DNA from 3 places in the Thalassospira sp. ABL2_045 genome. Region 2 is predicted to be linked to each of the others. Evidence: predicted binding sites of a transcription regulator. Region 2 holds the regulator's gene; each other region holds the start of a gene.
The links. The regulator PhoB, encoded in region 2, activates phosphate uptake and scavenging genes when phosphate is short. The targets are predictions, from matches to a motif close to TNTCATAAAACTGTCA.

Region 1 (3,282 bases), on a different contig from region 2:
GCCCCCGGAATACTGATTGCACCCGGCATTGCCCGATACCATGCCGTCGTCTGAAAATGTTGCCGTCGCCAAGACCGGTGGTGTTGGTGACAAGGGGCCGCTTGGGTCTTTCACAGTCACCAGGTGCCATTCCTGATCCGTGACAGTCGACCAGTCAGTTGTCATGCCACCATTTGATGTCACACTGCAGGCCGCAAGCGACATCAAGGCGGTGACGGCCAACGGGGAGATGATCCTGTGTTTTACACGATGCATGTCTGAATGCCTGTGTTGCTTGCCCGGTCATGTGCGGCTTTGATGCCGATGGTTGCGGGCAATAGTATCATATTTTCAATGGGCTTTGCTTCAGACTGTTGCGGCGTTTGGATGAAAACGCCTTTGCGAATGGGGCTGGCTTGCGACTATGCTGTAAGGCCCACGGGCGCATGATCCTTGCGCCATTATTTCCGCTTACAAAATCTAAGGTCCGCCCCCGATGAAGATTTCGCTCGAAGATGCCCACACGCTTGTGCGTGATACCCTGATGCGTTGTAACGTAACCGCGGAAAACGCCACCTCGGTCGCAAAGGCACTGGTGGCGGCAGAAGCATCCGGACAAGGCGGGCACGGATTTCGTCGGGTGCCGGCCTATTCGGCACAGGCAAAGGTCGGCAAAGTCGATGGCACGGTCGGTCCAGTGTTTGAAAAGCCCGTGCCCGGCGTTTTGCGGATTGATGCGCAGCATGGTTTTGCCTATCCCGCACTTGATCTGATGATGGATCATTTGCCCGATATGGCGCGTAGCCAGGGGATTGCGATTGCGTCGATCCACAGATCACATCATGCGGGGGTCATGGGGCTGACCGTTGAGCGACTGGCAGAGCAGGGCCTGGCGGCGATGATGTTTGCCAATGCCCCGGCGGCGATGGCCGCGTGGGGTGGGCGTCGTCCGATGTTTGGCACCAACCCGATTGCCTTTGGGGGGCCGGTCGGGGATGCCGGTGATCCGATCATTATTGATCTTGCCCTTTCAAGAGTCGCGCGCGGCAAGATCATGGCGGCCAAGCAAAAGGGTGCGGAAATTCCTGATGACTGGGCACTTGATGTGGATGGGAATCCGACCACCGATGCTCAGAAGGCGCTTGATGGCACGATGATCCCCGCCGGTGGGGTAAAGGGCGCAGCCCTTGCAATGATGGTTGAGCTTCTGGCCGCTGGTCTGACCGGTGCGCAATTTGGCCATCAGTCTTCGTCGCTTTTCGATGACAAAGGTGCACCGCCTGCACTTGGCCAGCTGATCATTGCGATTGATCCCAAGGCAACTGGTGGTGTCGATGTGATGGATCATCTTGCCTATATCGCCAACGAGATCGCCGCCGAAGAAGGCGTTCGCCTGCCGGGGCGTCGCGGCAAGCAGGCGCGTGCAGCAGCCAAAACGGATGGGCTTGATATCGAAGACGACGTGCTCGACGTTATCAACCAGATAAAATAAAAGCCGTCCGGATTGTTGAAAAAATCGACCTTTCAGGTTTGGTTATCCGGTCTGTTACTGTGTGCTGAGTTCAAAAAATGACATTCATCACACAAATAGGTCGATAAAAATCAAATATGTTACAAATTTATTCTCTGTTTCATTTCTGAATATTTCTATGAATACTTGATGTATAGACAAGTTTGATTGTTGTCGGGGTGATATCCCCGCCGTAATCATCGAACTGTAACATCAGTGTCACCGTAGAGTCGCGGTTTGTGCGTAGCTTCTTGGTCCAGCGAAACACTTTCAGGCGACTCTTTGATGCTGGTTGTAGATATCTCTGGACTGAACAAAAGCTTTACCCGTGACAAGCGCGCGCTTAGCGACGTCAAGCTGCAGGTGCGCGAAGGCGAGATGGTCGCCCTGATCGGCGCATCGGGGTCAGGCAAGTCCACTTTGATCCGTCATATTGCCGGTTTGCTGCGCGGAGATCGCGACGGCGGCAAGATCGCTGTGTTTGGCGAAACCATTCAGGAAAATGGCAAGATTTCACGCGGTGCACGCAAGGTGCGCTCCGATATCGGTGTTGTTTTCCAGCAATTCAACCTGGTCAGCCGTCTTTCGGTTCTGACCAACGTGTTGATGGGGCTTCTTGGTCGTGTTCCGGCATGGCGCGGATCGCTTGGCCTGTTTACCAAGGCCGAAAAGATGCGGGCCATGGGTGCCCTTTCGCGTGTCGGTATTGATGCGCATGCCTCCAAAAAGGCACGTAATCTTTCGGGTGGTCAGCAGCAGCGCGCAGCGATTGCCCGCACCATCACCCAAGGGGCGCGGCTTATTCTGGCGGACGAGCCGATTGCATCGCTTGATCCGGCATCTTCGCGCAAGGTGATGAACACGCTTGATCGTGTGAACCGCGAAGACAATGTCACCGTGATCGTATCGCTTCATCAGGTTGATTACGCCAAGGACTACTGCAAACGCACCATCGCCATGCGCGATGGTGAAGTCGTTTTTGACGGACCTTCAAGCGAACTGACGCCGCAATTCCTGCAGGAATTGTACGGCGAACATTCTTCCGAACTTTTTGCAGATGGCGCGATGGAGGTTGCTGAACCTGCTGTGTCACACGTTGCAGAAAAGGACCTGGCTGTCGCAACAAGCTAGCCGGGCCAGTTGTCATGACTGCCTTATCTTCTCGAAACACGTCCAAATCTATTTTGACAGGGGACTTCTTATGAACGTTAAGACAATTGCATCCGCAGCATTTGCAGCCACGATGCTGGCTTCTTTTGTTGCCAAAGCCGATGTTGAGTACAAGCCGCTCGAACAGGATCCAGAAAAGCTGGTGTTCGGTTTCATCTCGACTGAGTCGAGCTCGAACCTCAAAGCCCAGTGGCAGCCGATGATTGATGACATGGAAGAAGCACTCGGTATGGAAATCGAGGCATTCTTCGCCCCCGATTATGCAGGCATCATCGAAGGCATGCGTTTTGGCAAGGTTCATGTGGGCTGGTTCGGTAACAAGTCCGCAATGGAAGCCGTTGACCGCGCCGGTGGCGAAGTCTTCGTTCAGACCTCCAAATCTGATGGTTCGAACGGTTACTATTCCCACATCATCACCCAGGCAGATAACGAAAAGCTGAACTCGCTTGAAGACCTTCTGAAATGTGATGGTTCGCTGAACTTCGGTATCGGTGATCCGAACTCGACCTCGGGCTTCCTGGTTCCGTCCTACTATGTGTTTGCACAGAACGGTGCTGATCCGAAAGATTGCTTCAAAACCGTCCGTAATGCGAACCACGAAACCAACCTGATGGCGACTGCCA
Region 2 (3,282 bases):
GCGGGGTCTTCCTGTCGCTGTTCTTCATGTCGGTGGGCATGTCGGTCAACGCTGACGTGGTTTATAACCAGTTCGGCACCATCGTCATGTGGCTTGTCTTGTTGCTCGCCATCAAGACGGCGGTTCTGTTCGGACTGGCGCGCGCCATGCGGTTTGAAACCGGTCTGGCGATCCGGGTGGCTATGAGCCTGGCGGCGGGCGGTGAATTTGCCTTTGTGATGTTTGCCCTGGCGGCCCAGAACGGGGCGGTGCCGCTTGATATTGCGGCGATGCTGATCCCGGTGGTGGCGATTTCCATGGCCCTGACCCCGACCCTGATCAGTCTTGGTCACAAGATCGAGGAAAAGCTCCATCCCAAGGAAGAAGACCAGCTTGGCAAGATCGCCGAAGAGTCCGAGGGCATTCAGCAGCATGTTCTGGTGATCGGCAGCGGGCGCGTTGGCCGGGTTCTGGCGCGGTTGCTTAAAACCCGGAACATCCCGTTCCTGGTGCTTGATAGTGACGCCCAGCAGGTTTCGCGTGGCCGGGCCGAAGGCCTGCCGGTTTATTTCGCAGACGGATCAAGACCGGAAACTTTCCGGGCGGCACACACTGACGAAGCAAAAATTGCGGTTGTTGCCATGGGGAACCCGCATGCGACCGAGAAGACGGTTGCGCTTTTAAGGCAGCATTATCCGCATCTGAAGATTTTTGCCCGTGCGCAGGACATCACCCATATCGGGCCACTGTCCCGCCATGGCGCAGATGCCGCCATCCCGGAAGTGCTTGAAACCGGCTTGCGGTTATCGGATCACGTTCTGGCCGCCTGCGAGGTGCCGCAAGAAGATATCGATGCGGAAATCGCCAAGTTCCGTCGGGCCGATATGCTTTTGATGAACGAACTGGCGCCGCGCACACAGCGCAAACAGGGAAGTTCCGAGGAAGCCGACAAACCGGCCGAGGACACCCCATAAAGCCAACGCCAACTCGTTACGCGATTAAAACAAAAACCCCCGTTGCACACTGCAACGGGGGTTTTTCATTGGATCACGGATCAAAAACCAGCTTAGGCAGCCGTTTCGGAATCCAGCGCATAGCCCGCCGCACGGACGGTGCGGATGATATCGCGGGTGCCTTTGACGTCATTGAGTGCCTTGCGCAGGCGACGGATATGAACGTCAACGGTGCGGGTTTCGACATAGATGTTCGGGCCCCAGACCGCATTCAGCAGCTGTTCGCGCGAGAAAACACGTCCCGGATGCTCAAGGAAATAGCGCAGCAGACGGAATTCCGTCGGGCCAAGATGGATCGCCTTGCCATTGCGGCTGACACGGTGGGCGGCGAGATCCATTTCGATGTCGGAATAGATCAACTGCCCCTGTGGTTGCGCCGGACCGGACCGGCGCAGAAGCGCGCGGATACGAGCCAGCAGCTCGCCAATGGCAAACGGCTTGGTGACATAGTCATCCGCGCCGGTATCAAGGCCACGGATACGGTCGCCTTCTTCGCCGCGCGCGGTGACCATGATCACCGGCAGGTCGCGGCTTTCGGGCTTGCGACGGATCTGGCGGCAGACCTCGATCCCCGACATGACGGGCAACATCCAGTCGAGCAAAACCAGATCGACATGGGTTTCTGCCATGATTTTCAACGCTTCGTCACCGTCTCCGGCTTCGACGACCTGCATCCCCTCGCGTTCGAGGTTGTAGCGCAACATGGTTACGATTGCAGCTTCGTCCTCGACGATAAGAACCGTTGGGTCCATCTTTTATGCTCCAGTGTCACTCATTCGGTTCGACAACAGCGAAGTTCGCTGCGTCGTTTTTTGGCCGGTCAACACCCGGCAGGTCCTCGCCCTTGATCCGGTAATAGATCGTTTCGGCGATGTTGGTGGCGTGGTCGCCAATACGTTCGATATTCTTGGCGATGAACAATAGATGGGTCGACGCGGTGATGTTGCGCGGGTCTTCCATCATGTAGGTCAGCAATTCGCGGAACAGCGAATTGTACATGTCGTCCACTTCCTGATCGCGTTCCCAAACACGGTGGGCCTTGTCGGCATCGCCTTCGATATAGGCGTCCAGGACATCCTTAATGATTTCCTGGGCCAGCTTGGCCATGTTCGGGATCGCCTGAACCGGGCGGATCGGCGGGATCTGGTTCAGGACCTGGGCGCGTTTGGCGATGTTTTTGGCCAAATCGCCGATACGTTCGAGATCATTCGACAGCTTGAGCGCGGTCACGACCTGACGCAGGTCATCTGCCATCGGCTGACGCAGGGCGAGCAGACGAACAGCAAAGTCCTGAACTTCCTGTTCGAGAACGTCGATGCGCTGATCGGACAGGATGACTTTTTCGGCCAGCTCGGAATCGCGTTTGACGATCGAGCGGATCGACGAAATAAGCTGGCTTTCGGCAAGCCCGCCCATTTGCGAGATGATGTTGTTCAGACGGGTGAGTTCCTCGTCGAACGAACTTACGATATGGGTATGATCTTCAGCCATTTATGCGTACTCCTGGCTCACTTAACCGAAGCGGCCGGTAATGTAACCCTTGGTGCGCTCGTCCTTCGGGTTGGTAAAGATTTGATCGGTTTCGCCGACTTCGACCAGCTTGCCCAGGTGGAAGAACGCGGTGCGCTGTGACACACGGGCTGCCTGCTGCATGGAGTGGGTCACAATCACGATCGTGTAGTTCGAGCGCAACTCGTCAATCAGTTCCTCGACCTTGGCGGTCGCGATCGGATCAAGCGCCGAGCACGGCTCATCCATCAGGATGACTTCCGGGCTGACGGCGACCGCACGTGCGATGCACAGGCGCTGCTGCTGACCACCGGAAAGACCGGTTGCCGGCGACTGCAGGCGATCTTTGACTTCTTTCAGAAGGCCGGCACGTTCGAGCGAGGTCATGACGATTTCGTCAAGCTCGTCACGCGAATTGACCAGACCATGAATACGCGGGCCATAGGCCACGTTGTCATAGATCGATTTCGGGAACGGGTTCGGTTTCTGGAACACCATGCCGATGCGCGCGCGCAGCTGAACCACGTCGATGCGCTTGTCATAGATATCGCGGCCATCAAGGGTGACTTCGCCCTTGATGGTGACACCGTCAATGGTGTCATTCATTCGGTTCAGGCAGCGCAGGAAGGTGGATTTACCACAGCCCGACGGGCCAATCAGCGAGGTAACCTGTTGTTCAGCGATATCGAGGTTGACCTCATAGAGGGCCTGATTGTCGCTATAGAAAAGATCAAGGTTACGCGCGGTCATTTTCGGTTTTTCGACCGACGGCTCTGCCGTC
Region 3 (3,282 bases), on a different contig from region 2:
CACAACCGGGCAGGCGCATTGGCATACGCTTTTGAAAGCGCGCGCGATTGAAAATGGTTGTTTTGTGATTGCGGCTGCCCAGTGCGGTGATCATCCCGGCGATCGCCAGACCTTTGGCCATTCGCTGATCATTGATCCGTGGGGGCAGGTTCTGGCCGATGGTGGCACCGATCCGGGTTTTGTTACCGCCGAGATTGATCTCGCGCGTGTTGATGAAATCCGCCGGATGGTGCCATCTCTTGGCAATGATCGGGAATATAAACCCTGCTAAACCGGTTTAGTCGAAGTGGTCAGGCGTAACTGACCACTTCGAATTCGATGTCATTTTCATCCCGGAAATAGAACCGGCGGCCGGGCTCGTAATCGGCATGGTTAAAGGTCTTGATGCCGTCCGTCTTGATGCGTTCCTCGGTCGCGTCCAAATCCTCAACGACAATGCCGAGATGGTTCAGCCCGCCAATCGTGGCATAGGAATTTTCCTGCCCGTTCTTGGGCGTGCCAAGGGCATAAATTGCGACATAGCTGTCATCATTGCCGACATGATAGGTCAGCCCGTCATGAATGGCCGGGCCCTGCCAGCGGATATGCCAGCCAAACCATTTGCAAAGGTTGGCAGCGGTTTTGACCGGATCTGCGACCGTGAAATTCACATGTTCGAGAAATGCAGCACTCATGGCGTTTCCTTGTTCTTGTGGATTTGTCTCTAGTTTCCCTTCGTCGTAATTCCTCAACAATGGTTAAGGTCAAGGGCCAATTCCCTTTGCTTCATATAGGAAGCATGATGGTGTTTGTCGCATCCTCACGCGTGCTCACGAAACAGTGTCGCAACGTCATTTCGCTTTTTGAGCTTGTCCGGGCACAGTTGGGGCATCAGGGATTTTCAACCGGAGAACCAAGGATGATGTTCAAGCAGTTTTTAATCGGATCAGCGGTTTTGTTCGGCCTTTCGGGTGCTGCGATTGCTGGCGAGCAATATGTTGATGAAACCGGCTATGCCATCAGCGGATATGATGCGGTCGCCTATTTCAGTCTGGCGCAAAAGGATGTCGGCATGACCCAACCCCACGCCGTTCCGGGCCGCGCAGATATCACAGCAGACTATAACGGCGCGACCTGGGCATTCGCGTCCGAGGAAAACCGCGACATGTTTCTGGCCGACCCGGCCAAATATGCACCGGCCTATGACGGGCACTGCGCATACGGCATCGCCAAGGGCGGTAAGGTGCCTGCCAACCCGAACCTTTGGCGGATTGTCGATGGGCAGCTTTATCTGAACATCACGCCAGCCGTGGTCGGCTTCTGGAATGAAGATATCGACGGATTTATCGATACCGCCGAAGGCAACTGGACGGGACTCGAAGCCAAGTCGGCATCAGATAAGAGCTGGATGGCGATTAACGATAATGACGGCACCTATGACATGGCAGCCCCGCTCAAATAAGACATTCTGCGCCCCAACGAAGCACCCCGGTCAGGTTAACCTGCCGGGGTGTTTGCGTGTCGGGGGTATCTTGCGTTGACGATCAGGTTTTCCCTGCGTCACAGCCACTTATGTTCATTTGAACATCAACTGTCATCAAACCGTCTTTGGACTTTTCCACCTGCGCGAGAAAACTATTCCCCGCTGTCATTACCTGCTTTCCGTAGGGGGGAATGCAGTTGGGCTGCAGGGGCAAATGGGCTTGTCGCTGCATATGCATTGAAATGGAGAAGTTCTCATGAAGCCGTCAATTCTCGCGCTGGCTGCAACCATGGTTGCAACGGCCGCGACTGCGCAGGAAATTCCGCAGGCAAATAACGAGTGGTTCACCGCTGCTCAGGATCGTATCCAGCAGGAAATCGCCAAACAGCCGATTACCAACCGCGCCAAAAACGTCATCATTCTGATCGCCGATGGTAACGGTGTTGGCACCAACTATGCGACCCGCCTTTTCGCAGGCCAGCAGGCCGGTGGTTATGGTGACGAGTTCGTTGGACCGCACGAAACATTCCCGTATCTGGCACTGGTGAAAACCTACAACACCAACGCGCAGACCCCGGACAGTGCCGGTACCGGTACCGCCATGATGTCTGGTGTTAAAACCAAGGCCGGTGTTCTTGGTGTGAATGCCAATGTTGTCCGTGGCGATTGCTCGACCGTTGCCGGTAACGAGCTGGCCTCGATTTCCGATATCCTGGCTGCCAAAGGCAAGTCGGTTGGTATCATTTCGACCGCACGTATCACCCACGCCACCCCGGCATCGGCTTACTCCAACTCGGCTGACCGTAACTGGGAAGGCAGCGTTCCGGAAGGCTGCACCCAGCAGACCGACATTGCACAGCAGCTGGTTGCCAAAATGAAAGACGGCACCGTTGACCTGGCAATGGGTGGCGGTCGTCGTTTCTTCGTTTCTGAAGAAGCACAGACCGACGAAGGTGGCAAAGGCCGCCGTAAAGATGGCAAGGACCTGATTGCCGAGCTGAAAGACGCTGGCGTTCAGTATGCCTGGAACGATGAGACCGCAGGCAAACTGGAACTGTCGGGCAAGCCGATCCTTGGTCTGTTTGAAGACAGCCACATGAAATACGAAGCCGACCGTGCGGATGAGCCGTCGCTGGCACAGATGACCGAAATGGCCATCAAGTCGCTGTCAAACAACCAGAACGGTTTCTTCCTGCAGGTTGAAGCCGGTCGTGTCGACCACGCAAACCATGCCGGTAACCTTGCACGTACCGTTCGTGACGGCGTTGCCTTCCAGGAAGCCATCGCGATTGCCGATGAGCTGACCAACGATGAAGACACCCTGATCGTTGTGACCGCCGACCACGAACATGCGATTGCCTTTAACGGCTATTGCGGCCGTGGTTCCGATATCCTTGGCCTTTGCATGGATATCAGCAACGACAAGACCGAAAACACCGGTGAACCGCTTCTGGCCGACGATGGCAAGCCTTACACCGTTGCAGGTTACCTGAACGGTGCCGGTTCGGTTCTGACCAAACAGGCGGATGGCAACTATTACGGTGGTCGTCCGGAAGTAACCCAGGAACAGGCTGTTGATCTGGAATATCTCCAGCAGGCGCTGATCCCGAAATCGTCTGAAACCCATTCGGGTGAAGACGTTGCTGTTTATGCAAAAGGCCCGTGGGCGCATCTTCTGGAAGGGACGATCGAACAGAACGTTATTTTCCATGTGATGCACCATGCCGCGACCGCCAACTAAGTTGGCACCTGTCGCAAGGATTTAAGGAAAGGGCCATTCTTGGCCCTTTCCGCCATTTACCCGGATTGAAGTAAGACTG

Region 1: the regulator PhoB is predicted to act here: its motif matches at 1,685-1,700, upstream of phnC (phosphonate ABC transporter ATP-binding protein).
Region 3: the regulator PhoB is predicted to act here: its motif matches at 1,572-1,587, upstream of ACXAIA_RS18360 (alkaline phosphatase).

The regions. Positions count from the first base shown of each region.
Region 1 covers NZ_JBSWYV010000006.1:208,571-211,852, reverse strand. Annotated here, with positions in the region: gene ACXAIA_RS11265 (META domain-containing protein) at 1-222, opposite strand, end outside; gene ACXAIA_RS11260 (Ldh family oxidoreductase) at 476-1,471, shown strand; gene phnC (phosphonate ABC transporter ATP-binding protein) at 1,775-2,620, shown strand; gene phnD (phosphonate ABC transporter substrate-binding protein) at 2,691-3,282, shown strand, end outside.
Region 2 covers NZ_JBSWYV010000001.1:804,375-807,656, reverse strand. Annotated here, with positions in the region: gene ACXAIA_RS03655 (cation:proton antiporter domain-containing protein) at 1-953, shown strand, start outside; gene phoB (phosphate regulon transcriptional regulator PhoB) at 1,046-1,744, opposite strand; gene phoU (phosphate signaling complex protein PhoU) at 1,761-2,483, opposite strand; gene pstB (phosphate ABC transporter ATP-binding protein PstB) at 2,505-3,282, opposite strand, start outside.
Region 3 covers NZ_JBSWYV010000016.1:65,261-68,542, reverse strand. Annotated here, with positions in the region: gene ACXAIA_RS18375 (carbon-nitrogen hydrolase family protein) at 1-271, shown strand, start outside; gene ACXAIA_RS18370 (VOC family protein) at 291-674, opposite strand; gene ACXAIA_RS18365 (YHS domain-containing (seleno)protein) at 899-1,441, shown strand; gene ACXAIA_RS18360 (alkaline phosphatase) at 1,719-3,203, shown strand.